3 regions of the Sporosarcina sp. FSL W7-1349 genome follow, and region 2 is predicted to be linked to each of the others. Evidence: riboswitches for the same ligand, from Rfam matches in the RefSeq annotation. Region 2 holds a riboswitch; each other region holds the start of a gene.
What was found. A riboswitch is a leader RNA that binds a small molecule or an ion and turns the genes downstream of it on or off. The one in region 2 is predicted to bind S-adenosylmethionine.

Region 1 (3,277 bases), 2.5 Mb from region 2:
CACCTTGATGAAGGCCCAGTCCGCCCGTAAACAATCCATATCCGTATGCGTTATGGAAGACATCCGATTTTTGACCGCCCGCCGCAACGAGTGCTCTAGCTACGATTACTCCCCAGTTTTTCAAGTCCTGTTCGGTGTAGCCGACAATTGTAGGCTTTCCACTTGTCCCGGAAGAACCATGGATACGGGTTACCTCTTCAATCGGCACAGCGAATAGTCCGTATGGATATTGGTCACGGAAATCTTTCTTGATCGTGAAAGGAAGTTTTACAATATCATCTATAGATTGAATGTCCTCTGGCTTGATACCTAGTTCATCAAATTTCTTTTTGTAAAATTCCACATTCTCATAGACACTTTTCACAGTTGACTGCAGACCGCTCAACTGCCACTCTTCCATCTGAGTGCGTGAGGCTGATTCAATTTCTGGATTATACATAATAGCCTTTCCTCCCAATTGCATAGTAGTTTAGTTGCAATTAATATAACAAATAATAAACGAATTCACGTTTATCTGTAATATAAACATTAGATTAATACATATTTTATATAAAGTCAATACTAATTTCTGATAATTCACTACTGAAAGTTGCGGTTTGGAAGCTCTTTCATTATGGTTTTGAGCTATTTTTTACTTGTTTGCAAATCCAATAGCTTTGAAAATGAATCCAAATAACCCCATCCGAAGACGAATAAAATGATAGTCCTACATACCTATTTTTCTATTAATAAGTTATACTCATATAATTATAAATGCTTTAAATAACCAAAATAAAAGAGCAATTTCGAATGGGAAATCGCTCTTTTGGTTGGTTATCAAGCTTCTTCAACTGTCGCTTTTTCGATGGCTTGTTTCAAGTCAGCAATAATATCGTCTGCCGATTCCAATCCGACAGATAGACGGATGAGTTCTTCTGTAACTCCGGAGGTAATCAGATCTTCTGCGCTCAATTGTTGATGAGTCGTCGAAGCAGGATGAATAATAAGAGATTTTGCGTCCCCCACATTGGCTACATGTGACCAGATGTTCACGTTGTCGATCACTTTCCGTCCTGCTTCACGGCCGCCCTTGATGCCGAATACAATAATAGAACCCGCACCGTGTTTTAAATACTTTTTCGCTGCCCCATAGGATGGATGATCTTCCAACCCTGTATAGGTCACCCATTCGACGGAAGGATGCTCTTGCAGGAATTCCGCTACTTTCAGTGCGTTTTCATTATGTCTCGTCACACGCAGATGAAGTGTTTCTAATCCTTGCAGGAAGTTGAATGCACTGTCCGGATCCAAGCAAGGTCCGAAATCACGCAGCAGTTGTACACGCAGTTTCGTTGCAAATGCGGCGCCTGCCGTATCGATGCCATAGCGGAGTCCGTGATAGGTTTCATCCGGTTCTGTGAATCCAGGGAATTTGCCTTTCGTCCAATCGAATTTTCCCGCATCGACCGCTACGCCGCCGATAGTCGTGCCATGACCGCCAATCCATTTTGTAGCCGAATGAATGATGACGTCCGCTCCGAATTCAGCCGGATTGCAACCGTAAGGGGAAGCAAATGTATTGTCGATCAATAGCGGAATATCATTCTCATGCGCAATGTTCGCCACCGCTTCGATATCCAAGACGTGGAGACTCGGGTTACCGATCGTTTCAGCAAACAATGCTTTCGTTTTATCGGTTATAGCCTCACGGAAGTTTTCAGGGTCAGTTGCATCGACAAATTTCACGTTAATGCCGTAGCGCGGTAATGTGACGGCGAATAGATTGTATGTTCCGCCATAGAGATTGCCTGCCGCAACAATTTCATCTCCCGCACCTGCAATATTCATAACGGAGAACGCGATGGCCGCCATCCCGGAGGATAGTGCAACCGCTGCGGAACCGCCTTCCAAAAGAGCAATCCTCTCTTCAAAGACCGATACAGTCGGGTTTGTAATACGTGTATAAATATTGCCTGCTTCTTGAAGGCCAAACAGATTTTGTGCATGCTCCGTGTCACGGAAGACATAAGAAGTCGTACGATGGATCGGCAACGCGCGGGATCCCGTTACCGGATCAGGCTTCTGACCGCCATGCAGTAAAAGTGTTTCAGGATGCAAACTTGACATAATTGATTACCTCCAAAAGTGTAGTGGTTTAGATGGAATTACAGGCACGGCAGGGTTCGGAAACAATTGATGCAATTGATTTCTGATTCTTCTCGAGCTTGCTCGAAAAGCTCTTCTAAAGATCTATGACGATATCCGCCGCAGGCTTGTTCTAAATCCAGTAGCTGTTTTAACACCTGCTAGATTTAGATAAAATAAAACCCCCTTCGCTTAAGAAGAGGGTTAGGCTTTCGCTATTCCTCCCCTTATCTTTCAGATCGTTTGCACGAATCTGTAGGAAGTAGCACCTTAACAAGTGGTTGACTTGCCGGTTGCCGGGCATCGCAGGGCCTAGTCCCTCCGCCGCTCTTGATAAGAGTTGTGTAGATTTCAGTTTTCCATCTTGTGAAACAGTATAGAGGTTGCTCGGTTTCTTTGTCAAGAGTTTGTTGGAAAATTTCTGAAACTTGTGCTTAATTAAAGATGCTATACTCTAGATATACCGATTATGGGGGAATTTTTTATGGGTATTTGGTTATTCGGAATCTTACTATGGGGATATGCCATCGGATGCTTGCATGGATCGGTTGTTGCTCAAAAGCTATCCGGAGTCAATTTGAAAGAGACTGGTGTCAAAAATGCAGGTGCCTCTAACGCCACCATCGTCTTAGGCAAGAAATTCGGCGCGCTTGTTGCTTTGATTGATATCGGGAAAGGCGTGCTGGCCGTCTGGCTCGCAGGCTGGGCTATCGAGTTTGCGGGATTATCCGCAAGCATCGGCTCCGCCTTGTTATTTCTTGCAGGTACAGCAGCGGTCATCGGGCATATCTTCCCGTTCCATATGGGATTCGATGGCGGGAAAGGGACAGCTACACTGATTGGGATTCTGCTCGCCCTTGATTGGAAATTAGGACTTATTGGTCTACTCCTTTTCATCGTAGTCACTTGCATAACGGATTTTATCGTCTTCGGAGTGATGGCGTTATACGTCGTCCTTCTTTTCACTGCTTTCTGGATCGGCGGTGTTTGGGAAGTCGGCTTGGCCGCGCTGTTGTTCCTTTTGGCTATTTGGAAGCATCTTGAAAACTTTAAACGTCTGCGAAATGGACAGGAAAACCGGGTTTCAGCCGTATTTAAAAAGAAAAAAACGGTATAGAAACCAATTCGGCCTTCCCAGACTTGATAAATCGAA
Region 2 (3,277 bases):
AACGAGGACATCTCGTCGGCTTTCATAGAGTGCCACCAGATCGTCTACACATTGCTGGCTTTCCGTCAATGCTGTGATAGCAGCCCGTTGGACGGCAGGGAAAACGCTCGTGAATAAATGATCTTGCAATAAGTTGATCGCTTCCACGATTTCCGCATTCCCAATTGCAAATCCGACTCTCCAGCCTGCCATATTGTACATTTTGGATAGCGAAAGCATCTCGATGCCGACGTCTTTCGCTCCTTCTGCCTGCAGGTAGCTGATCGGTTTCTTTCCGTCAAACCCGATGGAACCGTAGGCAAAATCATTCAACACGTAAATGTCATGTTCCTTGGCAAATGCGACCGTTTCCTCAAAAAACGGGAGGGTGGCAGTCACGCCTGTCGGGTTGCTCGGGTAGTTCAAATACATCAATTTCGCTTCTTGTTTTTGACGGTCGGACAAGTTGCTGAAATCCGGGAAGAAGCCGTTTTTTTCGAGAAGCGGCATCGTTTCATAGCGAATGCCCGCCAAGCTCACACCCGACAGATAGTCCGGGTAGCCTGGGTCGGGAAGGAGCAATAATTCCCCTTCATTCATGATGGCAAGCGGTAATTCGACCACTCCGATTTTTGTTCCCCCGAGGACAGCCACTTCGGTTTCCGGGTCGACTGACACATCGAACTCCCGCTTGTAAAAGTCGGCCGCCGCCTGACGGAGTTCCTTCGTTCCCCGGAATGGGGAATAGCCGTGAGTCGCCGGATCTTCCGCCGCTTCCTGCAACGCTTTGACAATATGGGGAGGGGTTGGCTGGTCGGGGTTGCCGCGGCCTAGATTAATAACGTCCCGGCCTTCCGCCTGTGCTGCCTCGACTTTCCCAATTAATTCGGTAAAAAAATGCGGGGGTAATGCTTTCAATCGATTTGAAATCGCCATTCTTTTTCCTCTTTTCTCATTCATTCTATTGAATAGTATACATACAATACGAGACCGCCTGCAATCACATAGAATAATGTCAAAATAACTTGACTCTTTTTTAAAATGGGCTTATGATAAGCCTTGGGTTTCTAAATAAATAACAACTCTTATCCAGAGCGACCGAGGGAAAGGCCCGATGACGTCCAGCAACCCCTTGCAATCAAGGAAGGTGCCAAGTCCTACAGAGTGTAATTTCATTCTGAGAGATAAGCTGATATAGTTCAGTGCTTCTTTCGTTGATGAAATGGAAGAAGTTTTTTATTTTTATTTTTATTCAACGAGTGTTGAATAATAATATAGCCTCCGGCGGATGTCGCAGATTTCGAGCCTCGATTCAAAATCTGAACACAATTACGCCAAGGCGTAATTGATTTGCAGAAAGAGGAGAGCCACATGATCCGGATTGAAAATCTGACAAAAGAATATAGGACGAAGGCTGGCATTGTAAAAGGCGTGGATGATGTCTCCCTCGACATCAATACAGGCGAGATATTCGGCATCGTCGGTTATTCAGGAGCGGGAAAGAGCTCATTACTCCGCTGCATGAATCTGTTAGAAAAACCGACTAAAGGGACCATTTTAGTTAATGATGTAAACTTGGTGAAGCTGAAAGGGAAGAAATTGCGGCAAGCCCGACTAAAAATCGGAATGATCTTCCAGCATTTCTACCTCATCAGCCAGAAGACGGTCTATGAAAATATTGCCTTTGCACTGCAAGCGGCCAAAACTCCGGGAAACCAAGTGGAGGCACGGGTCACCGAATTGCTTGAGATGGTCGGCTTGGCGGATAAACGGGACGTCTATCCCGCTCAGCTAAGCGGCGGACAGAAACAGCGGGTCGGCATTGCCCGAGCGCTCGCTAATAATCCATCCGTATTGCTTTGCGACGAAGCGACATCTGCGCTGGACCCGAACACGACGACATCGATTTTGCGGTTGCTGAAAAAAATCAATCGGGAATTGGGCATCACGATCGTATTGATTACTCATGAAATGAATGTCGTGAAGGAAATTTGCGATCGGATGGCGATTATGCAGGACGGAAAAGTGATCGAAGAAGGACAAGTGTATGACATTTTCTCCGATCCAAAACAGCCGTTGACGAAAGAGTTCATCAGCAGTGTGGTTTCATTTGACGTGCCGCAAGCGATTTTGGAGACATGCACCGGGACATTGGTCAAGGTGAAATTCAAAGGGGACGTCGCCGTGAAGAGCGTCATTTCCGATACGATGCAACATTTCCATGTCAAAGGGAACTTCCTGCACGGCTCTATTGAGTATATTCAAGAAATGCCGCTCGGCACTTTCCTCATGGAGTTGCAGGGTGAACCGAATGAAATCCAGAAAGCGATCGACTTTATGGTCGGACAAGAGGCAAACGTGGAGGTGCTGGAGAAATGATTGATGTGCCACATATCATCGAGATGATGCCCGATATTACGAAAGCATTTGGCGAAACGCTCTATATGATCGGTATTTCGCTGGCCATCGCGGTTATCATCGGGCTTCCTTTGGGTGTTCTGCTCTTCGTCACAGACAAAGGTTTATTCCTTGAAAACCGGCTGATCAATTCCACTTTCGGTTTTGTCGTCAATATGGTGCGGTCAATCCCGTTCATTATATTGCTCGTGGCATTGATTCCATTAACTCAATTGATTGTCGGGAAAATCATCGGCCCGGGCGCGGCTAGTGTCTCCCTTTCGGCAGCGGCCATCCCGTTTTTCGCACGGATTGTCGAAACGTCCATGCGGGAAATCGACAAAGGGGTCATCGAGGCAGCGATCGCTATGGGGGCTTCCCCTTGGATGATCATCCGGAATGTTCTTTTGCCTGAAGCAAAGTCGAGCATTGTCCAAGGGATTACGTTGACAGTCATCAGTCTCGTTGCCTATTCCGCCATGGCGGGATTTGTCGGTGGAGGAGGGATCGGGGACTTGGCGATCCGGTTCGGGTATTACCGATATGACGATTCCATCATGATCGTAACAGTCGCCATACTCATCATATTAGTGCAGTTGATCCAATTTACGGGAGATCGGGTTTCAAAAGCTATAGATAAACGATAATTAGGGAGAGAAGAAGATGAAAAAGTTTTTATTGACTCTATTTGCCGTTGTGCTGGCAGCGGCTCTTGCTGCTTGTGGCGGGAAAGAGAAAGCGGAAAATGCAGATGATTCAGCAGCAACAGAAGAAAGCAAAACATTGACATTCGGTGCTACGGCAGGTCCATATAGTGATATGTTGAAAAAAGCAATCATTCCGGGCCTTGAAGAAAAAGGCTATAAAGTGGAAGTTACAGAATTCAGTGACTATATCCAGC
Region 3 (3,277 bases), on a different contig from region 2:
TTATAAGCGCATACGCAGACTTATGAGCGAGAAAGCACAACTTATAAGCGCAAGACACGGAGTACGCGGGAACTTGCGTGCTAATCAAAAAATGCCGGGCGGCTGCCACGGCATTTTCCATATTCCTCATCGTTTCACGGTAACGCCTGTAAAATCGAAGTTATCCGGATCCGGACCGACGCGTTTGTTTTCATTCAACGTCCCGATGGCCTCCACCTCTTCTGCAGTGAGTTCAAAATCGAACACGTTCGCATTGTCGATGATCCGGCTTTGCTTCACTGACTTCGGAATGGTCACGACGCCGTTTTGCAAGTCCCAGCGCAGCATCACTTGTGGAACCGTTTTTCCGTATTTCTCGGCGATTTCGACCAACACCGGATTTTCCAGAAGCTGTCCTCGCATGAGAGGGGACCATGCTTCCATCTGAATTCCGTTCTCCTTGCAAAATGCCAGAAGTTCGACTTGTGTCAAGCATGGATGGTATTCGACCTGGTTGACCATCGGCATGATTTCCGCGTCTGCCATCAAGTCCTCCAGATGATGGATGTTGAAGTTGCAGACGCCAATTGCCCGTGCGCGCCCGTCTTTGTAGAGCTTTTCCAACGCTTTCCACGTCTCTTTGTATTTTCCAGCTTCCGGCCAATGGACCAAATAAAGATCGACGTACTCAAGTTCCAACCGTTTCAAACTATCGTCGAATGCCTCTAACGTAGCCTCGAAGCCTTGATCCGAGTTCCACACTTTTGTCGTTACGAAAATTTCCTCACGCGGAACACTCGATTCTTTGAGCGCTCGTCCGACCTCTTCTTCATTGCGATAAATCGCGGCCGTATCGATGCTGCGGTATCCTGCATCCAATGCCCATTTCACCGCGTCTACCACTTCTTCCCCCTTTGACTGGTAAACCCCCAAGCCCATCCACGGCATTTGGACGCCGTTGGACAAAGTAGTACAATCCTGCAAATGTTTAGCTACCATTCCTACCACTCCTACCCATATGTAATACGAACATATTATCACAGAGAACCAATTCGCTACAGAAGGTTGCTTCCCTAGAAAATAGCTCTTGCATTAAAAAGATTCTCATGATAGAGTTGGATAAATTAATCTTTTCACACAACTTCATATTTGTATTCTTATCCAGAGAGACGGAGGGATTGGCCCTACGATGTCTCGGCAACCAGCCTATTTCAGGTATGGTGCTAATTCCAATAGGCGAGCAGCCTTGAAGATAAGGAGATTGACTTCATACATACTGAGGGTCCTCTTCTTCGAAAAGGGCGCTCTTTTTTTATCTTATTCAGCGGGTATTCTCCCGCTGAATAGGGGAACTCAGACTTGGAACGCCGTGTCCTGCGGCAACGTCTGAGTAACCAACATCCTGTTGGCCCAAAGCCTCCGGCGGAATTCACGGATTTTGAAAGGACATCACATTGAGGGTGCCTTACTTTCCGCAAAGAACGCAGAAATTAAGGCAAATCGAACACTTCGCTGTTCGATTCGCAATTACGCCGAGGCGTAATTGATTTCATTTAGAAAAGGATGAACACGATGACTAAGAGAAGTTTGGCAACGACGTTAGTGCAACTGGGGAATCATAGCGATCCCAAAACAGGGGCGATCAATCCGCCGATTTATTTATCCACCGCTTATAAGCATGACGGCATTGGAAAATCGACTGGCTATGATTACACTCGGACCAAAAATCCAACTCGGTCGATTTTGGAAGACGGCATCGCGAAACTGGAAAACGGAGATTCGGGTTTCGCCTGTAGTTCAGGGATGGCGGCAATCCAACTTGTCCTTTCCCTATTCCGTTCGGGAGATGAACTCATCGTCCCGGAAGACATTTACGGAGGTACGTATCGTCTTTTAGACTACTATTCCGATGTGTATTCAATTCATACTACGTATACCGATTTTACTAATATTGAGGCAGTGGAGAAACTCATTTCCGAAAACACTCGGGCTTTATTCATCGAGACGCCGACAAACCCCCTTATGCAGGAAATCGATCTTGCAGCATATGCAAAACTGGCTAAACAGCACGGTCTGCTATTAATTGTCGATAATACCTTCTTGACGCCTTATTTCCAGCGTCCGATTGAAGACGGAGCGGATATCGTCCTCCATAGCGCGACGAAATATATCGGGGGACATAACGACGTCCTCGCCGGTCTCGTCGTGGCGAAAGGCGAAGAACTCTGCGAACGTCTAGGCAAAAACCATAATGCCATCGGGGCGGTGCTCTCCCCTTCCGATTCCTGGCTCATTATCCGTGGCCTCAAAACGCTTCATTTACGAATGAAACAACATGATGCCAACGCGAAGGCGATTGTCGAATATTTGAAGAGCGAACCGAAAGTGACCGACGTCCTCTATGCCGGACGAGGCGGCATGCTGTCGTTCCGTTTAAAAGAGAGCGCATGGGTCGGAACATTCCTGGAAAATCTTCAACTTATTACATTTGCGGAAAGCTTGGGTGGAGTGGAAAGCTTCATCACCTATCCAACGACGCAAACCCATGCCGATATTCCAGTAGAAGAACGGATGCGGCGCGGTGTCTGTGATCGGCTGTTGCGTTTTTCCGTCGGTGTGGAAGAGGCGGAAGATTTGATTGACGACTTGAAGCAAGTATTCGCGAAATTGGAAAGCGGGGTACCCCAACAATGAGCAACCAGCGATTGGAAACGAAATTCATCCACGCATCCACGAGCGGCAACTTTGAACAGAAAACGGGAGCCGTGAATGTACCGATTTATCTATCCTCCACTTTTCATCAGGAAAATTTCGATTCATTCGGCCCGTATGATTATAGCCGTTCGGGCAATCCGACGAGGGATGCGCTGGAAAAGACCATCGCCGAGTTGGAAGGCGGCGCAAGAGGACTGGCATTCGCATCCGGGATTGCAGCCATCTCGTCCGCCTTCATGCTGCTGAAATCTGGGGACCATATTGTGGTGACGGAAGATGTCTATGGCGGGACGTTCCGTTTCATCACGCAAGTATTAACGAAATTCGGCATTGAGCACACATTTGTCGACTTGGCGGATTTGGAAGCGACAGCCCAAGCGATCCGCCCGAATACGAAAGTGATTTACATGGAAACGCCATCGAACCCGCGTCTTGGGATTACGGATATCGCCGCTATCGTTGAGCTGGCTAAAGCGAACGGCTGCCTGACGTTCCTGGATAATACGTTCATGACGCCGCTCTACCAACGTCCGATTGAACTCGGTGTAGATATTGTACTGCATAGCGCAACGAAATTTTTGTC

Region 1: another riboswitch for S-adenosylmethionine. It lies ahead of MKY41_RS12730 (O-acetylhomoserine aminocarboxypropyltransferase/cysteine synthase family protein); the one in region 2 lies ahead of MKY41_RS00525 (methionine ABC transporter ATP-binding protein).
Region 3: another riboswitch for S-adenosylmethionine. It lies ahead of MKY41_RS14715 (methionine biosynthesis PLP-dependent protein); the one in region 2 lies ahead of MKY41_RS00525 (methionine ABC transporter ATP-binding protein).

The regions. Positions count from the first base shown of each region.
Region 1 covers NZ_JBBOOK010000001.1:2,579,444-2,582,720, forward strand. Annotated here, with positions in the region: gene MKY41_RS12725 (phenylacetate--CoA ligase family protein) at 1-439, opposite strand, end outside; gene MKY41_RS12730 (O-acetylhomoserine aminocarboxypropyltransferase/cysteine synthase family protein) at 817-2,106, opposite strand; SAM riboswitch class I at 2,349-2,464, opposite strand; gene MKY41_RS12735 (glycerol-3-phosphate acyltransferase) at 2,609-3,241, shown strand.
Region 2 covers NZ_JBBOOK010000001.1:95,956-99,232, forward strand. Annotated here, with positions in the region: gene MKY41_RS00520 (pyridoxal phosphate-dependent aminotransferase) at 1-915, opposite strand, end outside; SAM riboswitch class I at 1,062-1,170, shown strand; gene MKY41_RS00525 (methionine ABC transporter ATP-binding protein) at 1,351-2,358, shown strand; gene MKY41_RS00530 (methionine ABC transporter permease) at 2,355-3,023, shown strand; gene MKY41_RS00535 (MetQ/NlpA family ABC transporter substrate-binding protein) at 3,040-3,277, shown strand, end outside.
Region 3 covers NZ_JBBOOK010000002.1:160,924-164,200, forward strand. Annotated here, with positions in the region: gene MKY41_RS14710 (aldo/keto reductase) at 127-978, opposite strand; SAM riboswitch class I at 1,134-1,238, shown strand; gene MKY41_RS14715 (methionine biosynthesis PLP-dependent protein) at 1,552-2,673, shown strand; gene metC (cystathionine beta-lyase) at 2,670-3,277, shown strand, end outside.